DNA from 2 places in the Thermogemmata fonticola genome. Region 2 is predicted to be linked to the other one. Evidence: riboswitches for the same ligand, from Rfam matches in the RefSeq annotation. Region 2 holds a riboswitch; the other holds the start of a gene.
The links. Region 2 has a riboswitch for cobalamin ahead of H0921_RS09850 (DUF6580 family putative transport protein). Riboswitches for the same ligand answer to the same signal wherever they lie in the genome.

Region 1 (7,582 bases), on a different contig from region 2:
AGAAGGACAAGCCCGATGATGCCGAGCGACCAAATCGGAACTAGGACGAACCACATCGCGGGAGGAATACCCTGGCCCTGAAGTTCCGGGAAGAAAATCGTCACGATCGCCCGGCCGATGATGAGACAGGCGAAGCACAAGCCGACCAAGAGGCCACCGAGCTTCTTCATTCTTTCACCGGGTTTCGCCGAAGTATGGACAGGTTGTACTTCCGACTCTGCCATGGTTTGCACCCCCTTCATCGAGTCTCGGATTCGGTACCACAATCACGACTGCCGCTGCTGGGATCAGTGCTGCCACCTGGTTCCGCCGCCTTTTCGGTTCGATTGAGCCAACGGCAGAGGGTTCAGACGATCAAATCATATTTATGCTAACCTGTTCCGGCAGTGTGTCAATGAAAAAAGATGAGCCCGCGGAAGTTCCGAAGTTCCTAGGATCCAACAAAGCGGAAGCCGCAGGGCCGAGTTCGTAACCCCATCCCTTGGCGGCTGGATTCAATCAGCAGGCCAGCAGTTTAATCTCCGCTCGTGCTCAGCCATCTTGCCTGCCTCGCGCGGGCGCGGGCGCTGAATCACTTGTCCCTGCCCCCGCTTGTCTCTCCGGCAAACGAACAAACTTCAGTCGGCGTAGAGGGTTACTCCAATGCGCTGTGACAGGTCCATCCACGAATCCGCGAGGTGGAGGGGTTGGCAAGGGATTTGGCCCTCCTTCATGCGGGGCGGTGGACGTCGTCTTGCGGTCTGTAGCCGAGCTGGGTGCGCGCCACGGTCAGATCCCAGCGCATGCCGGAGTTGGCGGACATGCCGTTGACAATCAGGAACCGTTCGGGGAGGGGAGCGGTCAGGCAGCACTCCATCAGGTGCAGAAAGTCGCGGTCGGAGAGCCACAGTTGGCGGAACCACTCGCCCCGATCGGCTGGCAACTGGTCGGGCCGATTGATTCCTCGCCACACCCAGCCGAGGCGAACGGCGATCACTTCCAGGCCCCGGACGGCGGCGTAGTGCTGGCCGACGCGTTCGCCGAAGAGCTTGGCGGCGGCGTAGGGTCCGCTGAAGCGTTCGGCTCCGTCGGCAGTGTAGCGCAGGCCTGGTTTGGGCGGCAGGTCCTCGGTGATCGGCAGCGGCGGCCCGTCCTGGTAGCCCCCCATGACATGATTGGAGCTGGCGAAGACGAAGCGCCGGACGCCGTGCAGGGCCGCGGCCTCGTAGACGTTGAGCATGGCATCGACATTTGGCCCCAATAAATCGGGCCAGTCGTGATAGGCGACGGGGTCGCCTGCCAGGTGCACGACCGCCTCCACGCCCTGGAAGTGCTTGATCCAATCGCCCCATCGGCTTAGATCGGCGGTGTGGACGCCGTCGCGGGGCTGACGGTCGATTAGCACCAGGCGGGTCTGCCCGGCCAGATGAGCGGCCAACTTGGCGCCGAGATTCCCACTGGCCCCGGTGATGAGCACAACGGCGGGCAACGTCACGGCTTCTCCCCCGTGATTTCGGACAGCAAACGAAAGAAGCCTCTCTTCCGTTCACTGCTGATTTGCCAGTTCACCGGCACACTCTGGTAACCCTCGTCGAACCCTTCGCCTTTCCGACGATAGTCGAAGTAGCCCCAGGACGCATACGCCTTGACTGCCGCGATGAAGTTGTTGTTGGGTTTGTCAAAGTCGTAGTGGTCGTCCTCGTTGAAGAGGATGGGCATGGGGCGGTAGCCTTGCACTCGGCGGGTCTGGTGCACCATCTCGGTGATCCGTTGGGGGTCATGTACGCCGTTGCCGTGCAGCAGGAGGAAGTCAGCCGCTTTGACCACGTTGGGTTTGGGGATGCTCCCCCCGCCGTAACTCGTACTGACCCAGAGGGGGTGGTTTTTCTCCCGGCTCCGTGTTTTCACCCGCTCGATGAGTTCATGGACGCGCTCGGCCTTGAGAATGTCGTGATCATACCTCTTCACGTCGCATTCGTTGTTCACTTCCACCACCACATTCGTGTATCGGCGGGCGATGAGCCAATCGACCACATGATCGACCCCGGCGATGACGGCTTGCTCGTCCTTAAGCCGCTCATCTTGGCCGAAGTAATACAAGCCGAGGATGACCACCATTCCCAGTTCGTCGGCCTTGTCGATCACCTGGGCCAGGCGCGCCATGTATTTTTCGTCCAGTGTGCCGTCAGCGTGGATCGCTGAATTGTGCCACGGCTGCGCCTTCGAGTATCCTTCGGGACTGCCGCCTTGCAAGTTCAGCGTGATGGCTAGCAAGCCGTGCTTGCGCCAGGTCGGCATCGTGGCGATAAATTCCGCGGTGTTGCGCTCCGGGTCCCACTTCCTGGTGTCCGGGTAAGCCCAGCGTGTCACGGTAGCGGGATTGCGATCGTCAAAGATCGCCTGCACCATCCGGCTGTTGAATAGCAGCCCCTCAATGGGCACACCGTTCCAGATGCGGCCCTTGTAGGTCGGCTGGCCGTTGATGTAAAACTTGTCCTTCACGATACTGACGACGGTGGCACGCGGGGTTTGAATGGTCGAGGCTGCGGGCCGGAGGGCTGCCCTGTCCCCCATTGCCAGGGCTGCGATTGTGAAGGCGATCATGCCGCCTACCATGAAGAGGTGACGCATAAATTCCTCCGTTTCGGCTTCGGATGGTGGGAACTTTCCTAGTGCCTGACAGCTCGCTGTCCCGGTGAGTCGTCGAGTGGTTTCTGGAGTCTCATCCCAGCATACTGTTGGTCTTTCCCGCGGGCAAGGAATGGAGAAACGACACCGGCCAACCTCTCAGGGCTGGCCGGGCGAAGGAGCGACTGCTGATCCCGCTGGAGGAGCGCCCCGCGGCTCATTCTGACCGCGAGGGGGCGGATGACTTCAGGACGTCACTGATCCCCCGTGTACTCGGCGGGGATGTTCGAGAGGAAGCCGAGGGAGTACTTCCCCTTGTTGGCGTCCCAGACGGCCTGGGGGAAAGGAGCGACGGAGGGAACATCGACCGGGCGGCGGGTTTCCACATGGCCATCGGCCATCGCGACATTGCCGACACCGGCGAAGCGGAAGTGAGCGCAATTGACGCCCCATGAAGTAAAGGCGTTGGTGCCTCCGTAAGGATTGGGCACATACGGCGAGCCGAAACTGTCGAACACCTCCTGCAACGTGCCGTCCGGGTTGAGCTGGACCTGCTCGGCAAAGAGGAAAGTTTGGCTGGTGGGCAGGTGATGGAGACGCTTATTCTGCACGTGGCGGTTGTAGGCGTAGCCGCGCGACAGCATGCCGACCGTCGCCCGCACCGGATACCCCTCGATTCCGGGGCATTTTGCTACTTCCGTGTTGTTCTCGTAAAAGTTGGTCAGGATCCCGCGGGTCGGGTCCACACTGACGACCTGATAGGTCGTGCTGCTGTAGGTCACCAGGCCGTACCAGTACTGGATGGTGTAGGTGGGGGTACTCCAGGTGAAGACGGAGGTCGGGGGCAGTTTGCCGTGGGTGTCGTGGTAGTTGTGACAGGCCAGTGCCAATTGGCGGATATTGTTGGCGCCCTTGATGCGGGCGGCGGCAGTGCGCACCTTCTGCACGGCGGGCAAGAGCAGGCCGATGAGGATGGCGATGATCGCGATCACCACCAAAAGCTCGATCAGCGTGAAGGCGTGCCGCAGCGGGAAGCGGCTAGCAGAGGCTAGTCTGGCTCGGCGGCTCGGTCCGCGTTGAGGCAGGTTCGGCAGGGCATGGAGACGGAAAACGGTCAACACACAGGTCCACATGGACAGGTACTCCTCCCGCCGGTCCGGGCGGGGTAGTCGGGGCGGACTGTCCAGGTGCGGTCAAAACGGGACGGGGCTGCGCCCCACGCGCAGCACAGGAAAGGATCGACCGGCCCGTCCGGCAACCTGGGTCCGAGGCCCCGAACGACTCAGATCATGACGGGCAGGTCTTCTGGCTTTCGGCTCGTGGCGAACCTGTCGGCGGCCTTCCCATGACCCGCAGGTCACAGTGGCGTGCATGCCGAGGGTTCTGGCCGATCACAGCAGCGGCCCTGCGCCGGATTCGCACCGGCTTCCCTCTTGCCTCCCCGATCCGCAGACCGGGGAACCCGTCATGCTAGCGCTTCGTTGTACATCCCCGACGGGAGTCTGGCCAGAGCGTCTCTGCGGACCCAGCCGCCCTCGGCGAACAGGTCCAGGGGCAGACAGGGACAGGAGGAGTACGCCGACATCCGCCCGAGGGGAAGGAGGCAGCAGGACGAAGGGGACGGAATGCTCAGGGGCGAGAGGCCGAGTCCGCAGCGGGAGGGGAAGTCGGACGCCGTCCCACAGCCAGGAGATAGGCCGCCAGTATGGCAAACAGGGCTACTCCCAACGCCCGCGCCCACGGGACCTCGTTGGGGTCCCACACCCGCTTGCCGCTAGCGTCCAGGGTGCCGAAGAAGTGCGCGCCGAGGTTGACCGCGGCCACCAGCTCATCCGAGAAGGCAAAGAAGGCGACGATCAGACCGCAGAGCGTGCCCCCCGCTATGTAACCGCTGGCTAAAAGCACGCCGGGACTGGTTTCCGCCGCCGCTTCCCGTTCCGGTCCGCCCCGCCGCCAATCGGCAAGGTAGCGCAGCAGCCCGCCCAGGAAAATCGGCACCGTGGAGGCGAGCGGAATGTACATCCCCACCGCCAGGGGCAAGGCTGTCACTCCCATCAGCTCGACGGACACAGCGATGAGCGCGCCGATCAAAACCAAGCCCCATTCCAGCGTGCCGCCCAGGATGCCCTGGATGATGTTGGCGAACAGGTGCGGCTGCGGTGCCGTGAAGGCGGCCGGAGCGGAGGAACCGTCGTCCATCCGCCGCGATTCCTGGGCGATCGGCGTATCCGTGCGGTAGTGCGCCTTGCCGCTTTCATCGACCAGGTACCGTCCGGGCCGCACTTCCGCCAGTCCCTGGCTCGGTTCCGCCGGGTATTCCCCCCGCCGCACATGGACCACAAAGTACTCCTGGGTATCGTCCTGGTACGGTTTGCCGGGCCGCTGCCGCGGAGCATCCGCAGGAATGGCCAAGCGCCGTTCTGGCAGATTTTGTTTGCTGTAGTGCGTGCCCGCGGTGTTCAACAGCAGCATGGTAAAGCCGATGACCAGGGCCGACGAAATCGCGCCCAACAGAATGCCCCACTGTTGCTTGTACGGCGTAGCTCCGACCAGAAAGCCGGTCTTGAGGTCCTGCGAAGTCGTTCCCCCGTTGCTGGACGCAATGCACACCACCGCCGCGATCGTCAAAGCACTGAGCATGGCCGAGGGACCGCTCCGCCCCACCACCACGAAAATCAGGCACACCAGCAGCAGCGTTGCAATCGTCATCCCAGAGATCGGATTCGAGGAAGAGCCGACTTCCCCCGTCAGCCGGCTGGACACCGTGACGAAGAGGAAACCGAAGAGCAAAATCAACACGCCGCCCAGCAGTCCCTCGGCATTGAGACCCAAGCCCAGTTGAGGGATCGCTGCTAAGGCCAGCACCAGGGCCACACTGCCGAAGAGGACGGCGCTGAGGGGTAAATCCTGTTCCGTGCGCCGGCGGGCCGGAGAGTTCGCCGCTCGACTCGCCCGCAGGTCTCGCAGCCCCCCCTGGATCGACGCCACAATCAGCGGCAAGGCCCGCAGCATGGCGATGATCCCTCCCGCTGCCACCGCCCCCGCGCCAATGTAGCGCAGATACGTCCGCCCAATCTGGCCCGGACTCATGTTGCGGATCAAACCCGCATTGCGGCTATCCTGGGGTTGCTCCGCCGCCCACACTGCCGGCGAAACCGGCTCCGTCAACTTTTCCCCGAAAGTGACAATGAGCGGTCCCAACACCCAGTACGACAGAATCGCTCCCGCCATCATCAGGCAAGCGATCCGCGGGCCGATCAGAAACCCCACCCCCAGCAGCTCCGGGGCCAGTTCCCCTGCTGCCTCGGCCCCCTTCAAACCGCTGCGACTGCCATCCGCCTGCCGGTGCGATAACTCCACCGCCGGTTCCGACGCCCACAACTTCCCCGCCGCCTGGAAAAACTTGTACACAAACGCCAGCCCGAACCCCACAAACACCATCCGCGCCGTCGCTCCTCCCTTCTCCCCGGCGATCAGCACCTCCGCGCACGCTGTTCCCTCCGGATACGGCAGACGCCCATGCTGCTGCACAATGAAAGCCCGACGCAGCGGAATCATCATCAAAATCCCCAGCACCGCCCCCAGCACCGCCACCGTCATCACCCGGATCGGGTCCATCTCGAACCCCAACAGCAGCAGCGCCGGCATCGTCACCCCGACCCCAAAGGCAATGCTCTCTCCCGCACTGCCGGTCGTCTGCACAATGTTGTTCTCCAGGATCGTCGCCCGCCGCCAGCCCAACGCCCGGCTGCACGCCCGAAACAACGTCACCGACAGCACCGCAATCGGCACCGACGCCGACACCGTCAAACCCACCTTGAGCACCAAATACAGCGACGAAGCCCCGAACAATATCCCCAGCACCACTCCCACCAGCACCGCAGGAAACGTGAACTCCGGCGGCGATTGCTCCGGCGGCACAAACGGAATGCCGTTCCCCTCTCCCTGGCCCGCCGCCTGCCCCTCCCTCTGGCCCGGATCAGTATCTCGACGCCGCTCCATGATCACCCCCCGCCTTGACACACGCGAAGACCCCACCCCGCCGCCTGCTCGTCTCCTCTTTCCCCGCATGCCTGCGGTACACCATCCCCGCCCTCGAGGACCCCGAAGCTGGCGAAACAAACCCCGAAGGCTCACGCCGCGAGGATATTCCTGGACTCCCCTTGGCCTCCGAATATAGAAGCTGACCGCCCGCAGCACCACAAGCCGCCAGGAGGCCACAACTCTGGGAATAATCCTAGAGACCTTATGCAAAACTTGCTATTGGCTGGAATCGGCGAGGTGGTGGTTCCTCAAGTTCGCCAGCAGCCTGGGCTTTGCAAAACTCGCTAACGGCGTGGCTTTGCAAAACTCGCTATTGGCTGGAAATGGTGAGATGGTTCCCGCGGCTAGCGACAGGCGTGAATGCAGCGAAAGGCGTGGATTTTGTCACAGCGGCCCCCGCTCACAATCCTCCGCCCCAGTCTAGGGTTGGATCCATCTGCCAGTACCCTCTTGGGGAGCAAGCCATTGCCGCCAGATGATCGTGCGGCTGTGCGGATCAATTTCACCCCAATAGTAAACAGTGGCGTGGATTCGGACAAGAACCCTGCGGTCATCATCTGCCTGAAGTTCGATATAATCACCATTGCGCGCTACTTCAGTAAACGTGCGAATTCCTCCTTGCGGACTTCGTTCCCGCCAATTCTTGCCACCGAGATGCTCATAGATCCTGCCTGAAGGTGTGGCCCAGCGAACCCGCGGATCAGGAGGGGGAGGAGGGGATGGATTGGCCGGCCCAGCCACCAGGTCCTGAAGTTCTTTCTCCAGCAGCGCGGCTTCGGCATCTCTTTTGTTGCGGACGAGTTGCCGGATCGCTTCGGTGTAAGCCGACTGGAGTGCTTTGCGGGCCGCAGCCAGTTGGGAGAGGTATTGGTTGGTAGGGATAGACTTGGGCAGCTCTCCTGTGGTGGTATAGGCCAGTCGCTCGGCTAGG
Region 2 (7,582 bases):
CTTGGAGAATAGAACGGGGGTGTCGGCGGGCTTCCGCACGAGTATGCAAGTACTGCATTTCCCCCGCGTATCCCTGAGCTAGCCAATGTTGGTAGAAAGCATAAGTGTCCGCTTCGGTTGCTGGTGCAATGCCGCAGAGGGAAAAACCGAGCCGGCGGGCCTCGACTCGCAATCGTTCTTCCAAACGTTCCGGCAGCAGTGGAGGTGTTCGCGTGTTGGCAGGGATATTAGCAGGCACCGTAGCCATGGCTAGTCCGTCATGAACTTCCCCCTATTCATCTTCTCTTCAACCCAGCACTCAGACAAGCGAATCCAGGGGTACCAAAGACCTAGGGGGAATCCCATCAAAAAACTTCTTCCCTCAGTGTTCACGGTTTGACATTTTCCGCAGTGACTTGACAAAATGAGATCGCCAATATCGATGTCATACGCCGCCATTCCACTCAGTTCAGTATCGAGATGAAGTGATGAGGGGCCACCCGGCCTGGCTGATGCTAACGGTTCGGAATGGCCTGAACCGCTCCTTTCAGTTCCGCTTGCAGAAAAGCCACAGGAATCGGTAAATAAGGAACCATGGCCCAATGATGAGGACTGCGCCGGCCGTGGAATCGGTCGGGTGGGACCGAATGAAGGAGCAGGCATGGACTGGGGCATCCCGCCCGGCGGAGTGGTATCGTCGGTGGAAGTAGAGACAACGGTACCGGCGTTGGTATCGTGCGAAGTTAAGGCTTCTCCCGCCGGGACAGCTATCCGTCTGAAGCGGGCAGCAGGGCTGCGTCGCTGCAGCGGTGTGTCGGTCGTAATTGTCAATTACTACCAGTGGAGCAACACTCGGCAATTGTTACGGCAATTGCGGGATTGTTCCGCCTGGTCTCAGGGCCAGGTTCGTGTGGTGGTGGTGGACAACGGCAGCAGTGGAAATGTCTGGATCGACACGGTCGGTGGCATCCGAGTACGGTATGAGAGCCGAAACCTGGGGTTTGCTGCTGGAGTCAACCGAGGAGTGCGGGAACTCGATCGCTGGCGCTGGGGCATCTGGAAGAACGAAGGCCAAATCCAGGAATGGTTCCTTCTGTTGAACCCCGATGTCACTGTGCCTGCTGGTTTTCTGGATGCGGTGCTGGATATGATCGAAAAGCTGGACACTGAGGAACCGCGGGCCGGTGTGGTGGGCTTGCGACTATGCAATCCGGATGGCAGTCTCCAAGGGTCTTGTGGCCGCTTTCCGACGTTCGGAAGCACCCTGCGCGGTTTGCTTCGCCCTCGCGCCTGGCGTAAATGCCAGATGCTGAACACTCAACAGCGGCAAGAAGTCGATTGGGCCACGGGCGGTTGCCTATTGGTACGGCGGGACTGCTTTGAGCAACTAGGCGGCCTGGATGAATCGTTCTTTCTCTACTATGAGGACGTAGATTTCTGCCGTCGTGCCAAAGCAGCAGGCTGGCAGGTCTTTTACGAACCCCGAATAGCCGTGACGCATCACTGGCCGTTGCATGCTCGTTCCGTGCCTGCTCCGTTGCGCCTCATCACTCGCCATGCCCTCATGCAGTTCGCGCGCAAGCACTGGGGACGCTGGTCTAATCTGGGTTTACGCGGCCTGGTCTGGCTTGAGGCATTATGCCGTGAAGGATGGTCCCGGTTGCGCCGCCGCTATCGTGACAGTGCCTGTTATCATCAATTACGCCAATTGGTGGGCGACATGCACCGACAACGCCAGCAGTCCATCCGCCAGCAACTGGCCTTCGCGAGCCGTTACTTGCGAGCCATCGCGGCGGCCCAAGACCGTGTTCCAGCGGAACAAGATCATCTGGACAAGAATCTGTAAGCCCTCTGCATCCCATCCCTATGTCTGCACTAACAGTGATCATTCCTACCCATCGCGGAGGGGCGCTATTATACCGTTGCTTGCAGAGCGTACTCCGGCATGCGCCGTCGGGCACGGAAATTCTCGTAGTCGATGACGCCTCCCCCCAGGAAGCTCTTCAGTCCATCATCCGAGATTTTCCGACCATTCTTCTGTTCCGATTACCCCGCCGGCGAGGTTTCTGTTACGCCGCCAATATCGGAATTGAAGCGGCACACAACCCTATCGTGGAACTGCTCAATGACGATACCGAAGTGGCAGCGGGTTGGGCAGAGGCTGCCTTGGCACACTTCCAGCAATCCGATGTCGTGGCAGTAGCCCCCTTAATCTTACAATACCCAAAACGGAAAGGTGACTCCACCATCACCTACGCGTACATCGATGCAGCAGGTGATGATTATGATCCCGGCGGTTATGCCTGGAAGCGTGGACATGGCCTGCCGTGGTCCGACCAGCTTCCTCTCCACCTGCGGGTTGCCGGATCGGTTACCTCAGCGTCGGCCTGTGCTGCCTTTTATCGCCGGGAAGCAATTCGCGCCGCTGGTGGATTGGCCCTCTCCTTCAAGGCCTACTTCGAAGATGTTGATCTGGGTTTACGCCTACGCCAGCGGGGTGGTGAGATAATCTTCGAGCCGGCTTCCATAGTCTGGCACCACGGCTCGGCCAGTTACGGCCGCTCCCCTTACCGCCCTCTGTTGGAACAGCAATCCTGCAACGAGGAACGTCTCTTCTGGCGGCACTGGCGATATTACGGCGGCTGGCGCCTCCTGCCTCGTCACTTGGCCGTTTTGTTGGGCAAGTTTTGCCGCCGCTGGAGTGAAGGGCGACTCCTCCCTTGGACCTTCGGTCGTTTGCGAGCCTGGGGTGAACTCGTGGTCAAACCATAGGCGCCTCCGATGCGTACCTATGGCTCAACCCGGCGACGTTGCCCCTGCCGCTGTTCGGACGTTGGTATAATGAAAGCAACAGCCGCTTCTTGGTGGACTCCTGGAGGTAGCCAGGCACGCTGGACGCAGAGCTACCCACGCCACCCTAGGTGCCCCCAAAGGAGTTAGTCGCGTGTCATTACCCACAATCCCCGTTGCCCAGAGTCCGGAAAGCAAGTTCCGCGAATATCTGGCTAGCCGGCCCAAACCGCAGCGCTTCACGGAGCAACAGCGCTTGCTCCTGGAGCATATTTTCGCCAAACATAGCCATTTCGACGCGGAACAATTGATCGATGAGCTAAAACGGGCCGGACGACAAGTCAGCCGAGCCACCGTCTATCGTACCCTGCCCAAGCTCGTCGATGCGGGTCTTCTTCGCAGGATCGAATTGGGAAATCGTACCGTCTATGACCATGACTACGGTTACCCCTTCCATGATCATTTGCTGTGCGAAGAGTGCGGTGCGATGATTGAATTCCAGAGTGAGGCATTGGATGCTGTCTTGCGCGAGGTCTTGAGCCAGCATCAGTTCCGCGCGCGCAACCGGACTCTCGTCATCCGCGGAACTTGTGCCGCTTGTAATTCAGCGAAAGCCGCCAAACGGCGGCTGGTGATGTGATACCGACCCTCCAACTCAAAGGGGTGGATAACCAGAGACTTACTCTTCCATGCGAGTTGCCGCAGTTTGCTGCGAGGGGAAATCTCGTCTCGTCTGGCCATTGCGCTCAGATGATATAGTTCCATGCTTCGGGGTCTGCCCGACTGCCCCGCAATCGTAGCTTGGGCTTTTCCAGGACCACCGTCGTGTCTGGCGGAACACTTTCGGTCAACCAAACGTTCGAGCCGATGATGGAACGCGCCCCAATTACTGTCTGTCCGCCCAAGATCGTAGCATTGGCATAGACGATCACATCATCACACAAAGTCGGATGCCGCTTGTAGCTTCCGCGAACGAGTGAGCCATCCTCCCCTTTCGTGAAGCTAAGGGCACCCAGAGTCACACCTTGATAGAGTTTCACGTTCCGTCCGATCTCCGTGGTTTCTCCGATCACCACCCCAGTGCCGTGGTCGATGAAAAACGCCGGACCGATCCGGGCACCAGGGTGAATGTCGATGCCGGTGCGAGAGTGTGCCCACTCCGTCATCATGCGCGGGATGAAGGGGACGCCCAACTGGTGCAATTCGTGAGCTATGCGATAGACAGTAATCGCCTCCAAGCCGGGATAACAGAAGATGATTTCGTGATAACTTCGGGCAGCCGGGTCTCCTCGATATGCCGCCTCCACGTCCTGTTCCAGCACTTTCCGAATAGCGGGTAAACGCCGCAGCAATTCGATGGCTTTCGGTTGCGCCATCTGCTCGCAATCGACATGCGGCGACTCTTCGCATAACTCATGGCGGAGGGCACGGGCAATCTGGACCGTCAGCTTGTCATGCAAAGCATCAATCAAACTGCCGATGTAGTAGCCGACATTTCCCAAGTGCAGATTCTGCCGCCGTCCATATCCGGGGTACAACACCTCAAATAAGTCAGCGATGATTTCCGCCACTCCTTCTCGACTAGGCAACGGCTCATGGGCCAAATGATTCAGGCGGCTACACTCGGTGTAGGTTTCCAAGAGCTGATCTGTAATCTGAGGAAGTTCTTCCCGCAGGCGTAGGTCCGTAGCCATGGAAAACATGTCCCTATTGTGCTAAAACCCATCCCGCCGGCATTTATCCGCTCGCTGCCTGGGGCTGCCAATCCGGGCATTTCATCTTTTCCTACAGACATGCTAGTAAGGACAGGACCCTGATGAAAGCCCAAACAACATTAGGGCAACTGGCGAATATCGAGCGACAACGGTCCTTCCGCCCTAGAAATGACGGCCTCAATACCGCCCCAACGATCTTCAGCCTACGCTCTGAGCACTCAGAGATTCCCTCCTCATTCCTTCGGGAAAGACCACCTCTAGCCTTGATCTCCCCCTCCTTATAGATATGGGAGCAAGCGGCAGGTTCACCCCGGTCACGGATCGTGTCTGGGCAGGGCGTGGGATCATCGGCTTTGCTCCCACGCAAACTGGAACCAGGATCAGGGGTGAGGTAACAGGGAAGTCCGGTGCAAATCCGGCGCAGGGCCGCTGCTGTGATCGGCAAGAACCTGGTGCATCTGATGCCACTGTGACGACATCACGTCATGGGAAGGCTGCCGAGGTTCGCTTGAGCCGAAAGCCAGAAGACCTGCCTGCCGTGATCCCAAGCGACGGCACCCCGGAGCCGGGTCGTCGGCGTCAGTCGGTATTCATTTTCCCCGTGCGGTGCGGGAACTGACCGCCGTATGCCCACTCGATGAATAAGTGCCGTCCAGAATTCGCCCGTGCCGGCGAAGTGGAGGAAGTGCCGTGTCTGGATTGCCTGACCTGACTCCGTTCGCATCGTTCCCCAAAAATTGCACGACGCCCACAGTTCCACCCCACGCCTCCTGGTGCGCTACACTGAGTCAGCCCCGCTTTTGGCTCCTGGCTGCTCTCATCGTCGGAGCCGTTCTGGCACGCTGGATTCCTCACCCTCCCAACTTCACTCCCATCGGGGCATTGGCCCTCTTCGGGGGGGCTTTCTACGCGGATCGCCGTATGGCCTTGGCCCTTCCGCTGTCAGCGCTATTCCTGAGTGATCTCGCCATTGGCTTGCACCTGCTGATGCCGGTGGTCTATGGTAGTTTCGCGTGCAACGTCCTTCTGGGACGCTGGCTGCGCCATCACTGGGGAGTGGGGAATCTGGCGGCCGTCACTCTCCTCGGTTCCATCCAATTCTATCTCACGACCAACTTCGCATGCTGGCTGATGGCTTATCCCCATACGTTCGCTGGCCTGATCGACTGCTACGTCAAAGCCCTTCCATTTTTCCGCAATACCGTAGCGGGTGACGTCACCTTTGTGGTCTTCTTGTTTGGCACGGTGACACTCGCGGAAAGACTCTTCCCCCTGTTCCGCGAAAGGGCCGAACAACCAGCTACTCTTTGACGCCAAGAAGCACCGCCTGCTTCAAACAGGAGCACGAATTAGTCCATCTGTTTTCCAGCCCTATAGCTAGCTCTATGCAGTTTCTGTACTTCGAGGTAGGGTCAGACCTCCCTGGCGACCCTCGCACTCGGTAAAGTAGCCAAAGGTGCTGCTGCGGAGAGTAAGTTGTGCGCATCGTATCCTTGCTACCTAGCGCTACAGAAATCATTTGCCGGCTAGGTCTGGGCGATCAACTGGTAGGTGTTACACACGAATGTGATGAACCGCCGTTTGTCCGCCATCTGCCCCGCGTCACCCGCTCCTTAATCCCCGTGGACGCTAGTAGCCGGCAGATCGATGAGTTGGTGCGCGAAAAGCTACGCACCCAGCGAGCGCTGTATACCCTGGATTGGCCTGTGCTGGAATCCTTACGCCCGGAGCTATTGGTGACCCAGGCTTTGTGCGATGTCTGTGCCGTAGCGGAGGCGGAAGTCCGAGCAGCGGCGTGCACGCTGCCGGGGCAGCCCCCGGTCGTGAATTTGGAGCCGCAATCGCTGGAAGATGTATTTGCCACGTTCCATCAGGTCGCTACTGCTGCTCAAGTCCCGGAACGCGCCGCCGCTGTTGTGAGGGAATTGCGACAGCGAGTCCAAACTGTCGCCCGACGCAGTGAACAGCTAACCTATCGCCCCCGTGTTGTATTACTGGAATGGATCGATCCCCCTTTCTGTTGCGGACACTGGACGCCGGAATTGATCCGTCTGGCAGGCGGGCGCGAAATGATCGGGCGAGAAGGGTCCCCCTCCCGTACCTTGCGGTGGGAAGAGGTCGTAGCCGTAGAGCCAGAAGTGCTAGTGATTGCCTGCTGCGGCTTCGATATCGCTCGTGCTCAAAAGGACCGTCCTATTCTCCAAGCTTACCCCGGTTATGCGCAACTCCCCGCCGTGCGCAACGGCCGCGTGTACTGGATCGACGGCAATGCCTATTTCAGCCGACCTGGTCCCCGACTGGTCGATAGCCTCGAATGGCTCGCTCATCTCCTTCATCCGAATATCCATCCCCCACCGCCGCACGCCGCCGACTCTCCTCCTATCGCCTGTGCTCCGTAATCTTCAGTCACTCCGGAACACTCATCAGACCATCCGCTAATCCTAATCATGCCGCGATGTAACGCCCGGACTACTACACTCACATCATCCCTACCAGACGTGTAGAATCGATGGAATCACGGAAAAAGTGTGGTAAAAACTGTGTTTTTTCCTTGAACCCTTTCCATATCGATTTTAGTTGTAGAGTAAAGTTGTTTCGACGAAATTAGGGCACGAATCCTGCCTTCTCCCCCATGAGTGTGACCGCTATGGATCGCCGCACGTTTCTAACAACTACTCTAACTGGTGGTATTGCTGCCAGCAGTCCGTTCCTCTGGTCTGCATTCTCCGCCTATGCGGATAGGATCGAAGATATCGCCATAGCTCCTCCGCCACGGCCTGCTGAAAAACTTCCGCAACTCCACTCACCACGGGACACTTTGTTTCTGACTTGGCAGGGCGACCCCACCTCTACGATGACAATTCAATGGCTTAGCCGCTCAGAGACACCCACGGTGATCCGCTACGCTTCACTTGCGAGTGCTGCACAAGAGCAGAGTCTCCCCCACCCTCCAAGTCGGGAAACCGGTGGAGAAACACCACGTGGCATCGCTTGGCAGAAGGCAGTCACTCGCTGCCATTCCTTCGGACGCACTGACCTGAAGGTTCACCGCTGCGAATTGACTCACCTACGTCCTGGTACAGAGTACGTGTTTCAAA

Region 1: it holds a riboswitch for cobalamin, as region 2 does, so the genes downstream of both, H0921_RS15360 (DUF1559 family PulG-like putative transporter) here and H0921_RS09850 (DUF6580 family putative transport protein) in region 2, are expected to answer to the same signal.

The regions. Positions count from the first base shown of each region.
Region 1 covers NZ_JACEFB010000015.1:54,028-61,609, forward strand. Annotated here, with positions in the region: gene H0921_RS15345 (hypothetical protein) at 1-224, opposite strand, end outside; gene H0921_RS15350 (NAD-dependent epimerase/dehydratase family protein) at 710-1,474, opposite strand; gene H0921_RS15355 (glycoside hydrolase family protein) at 1,471-2,553, opposite strand; gene H0921_RS15360 (DUF1559 family PulG-like putative transporter) at 2,862-3,740, opposite strand; cobalamin riboswitch at 3,886-4,088, opposite strand; gene H0921_RS15365 (OPT family oligopeptide transporter) at 4,237-6,609, opposite strand; gene H0921_RS15370 (hypothetical protein) at 7,072-7,582, opposite strand, start outside.
Region 2 covers NZ_JACEFB010000006.1:72,530-80,111, reverse strand. Annotated here, with positions in the region: gene queG (tRNA epoxyqueuosine(34) reductase QueG) at 1-247, opposite strand, end outside; gene H0921_RS09870 (glycosyltransferase family 2 protein) at 641-1,825, shown strand; gene H0921_RS09865 (glycosyltransferase family 2 protein) at 1,846-2,751, shown strand; gene H0921_RS09860 (Fur family transcriptional regulator) at 2,924-3,409, shown strand; gene epsC (serine O-acetyltransferase EpsC) at 3,516-4,463, opposite strand; cobalamin riboswitch at 4,837-5,032, shown strand; gene H0921_RS09850 (DUF6580 family putative transport protein) at 5,175-5,795, shown strand; gene H0921_RS09845 (cobalamin-binding protein) at 5,963-6,883, shown strand; gene H0921_RS09840 (purple acid phosphatase family protein) at 7,132-7,582, shown strand, end outside.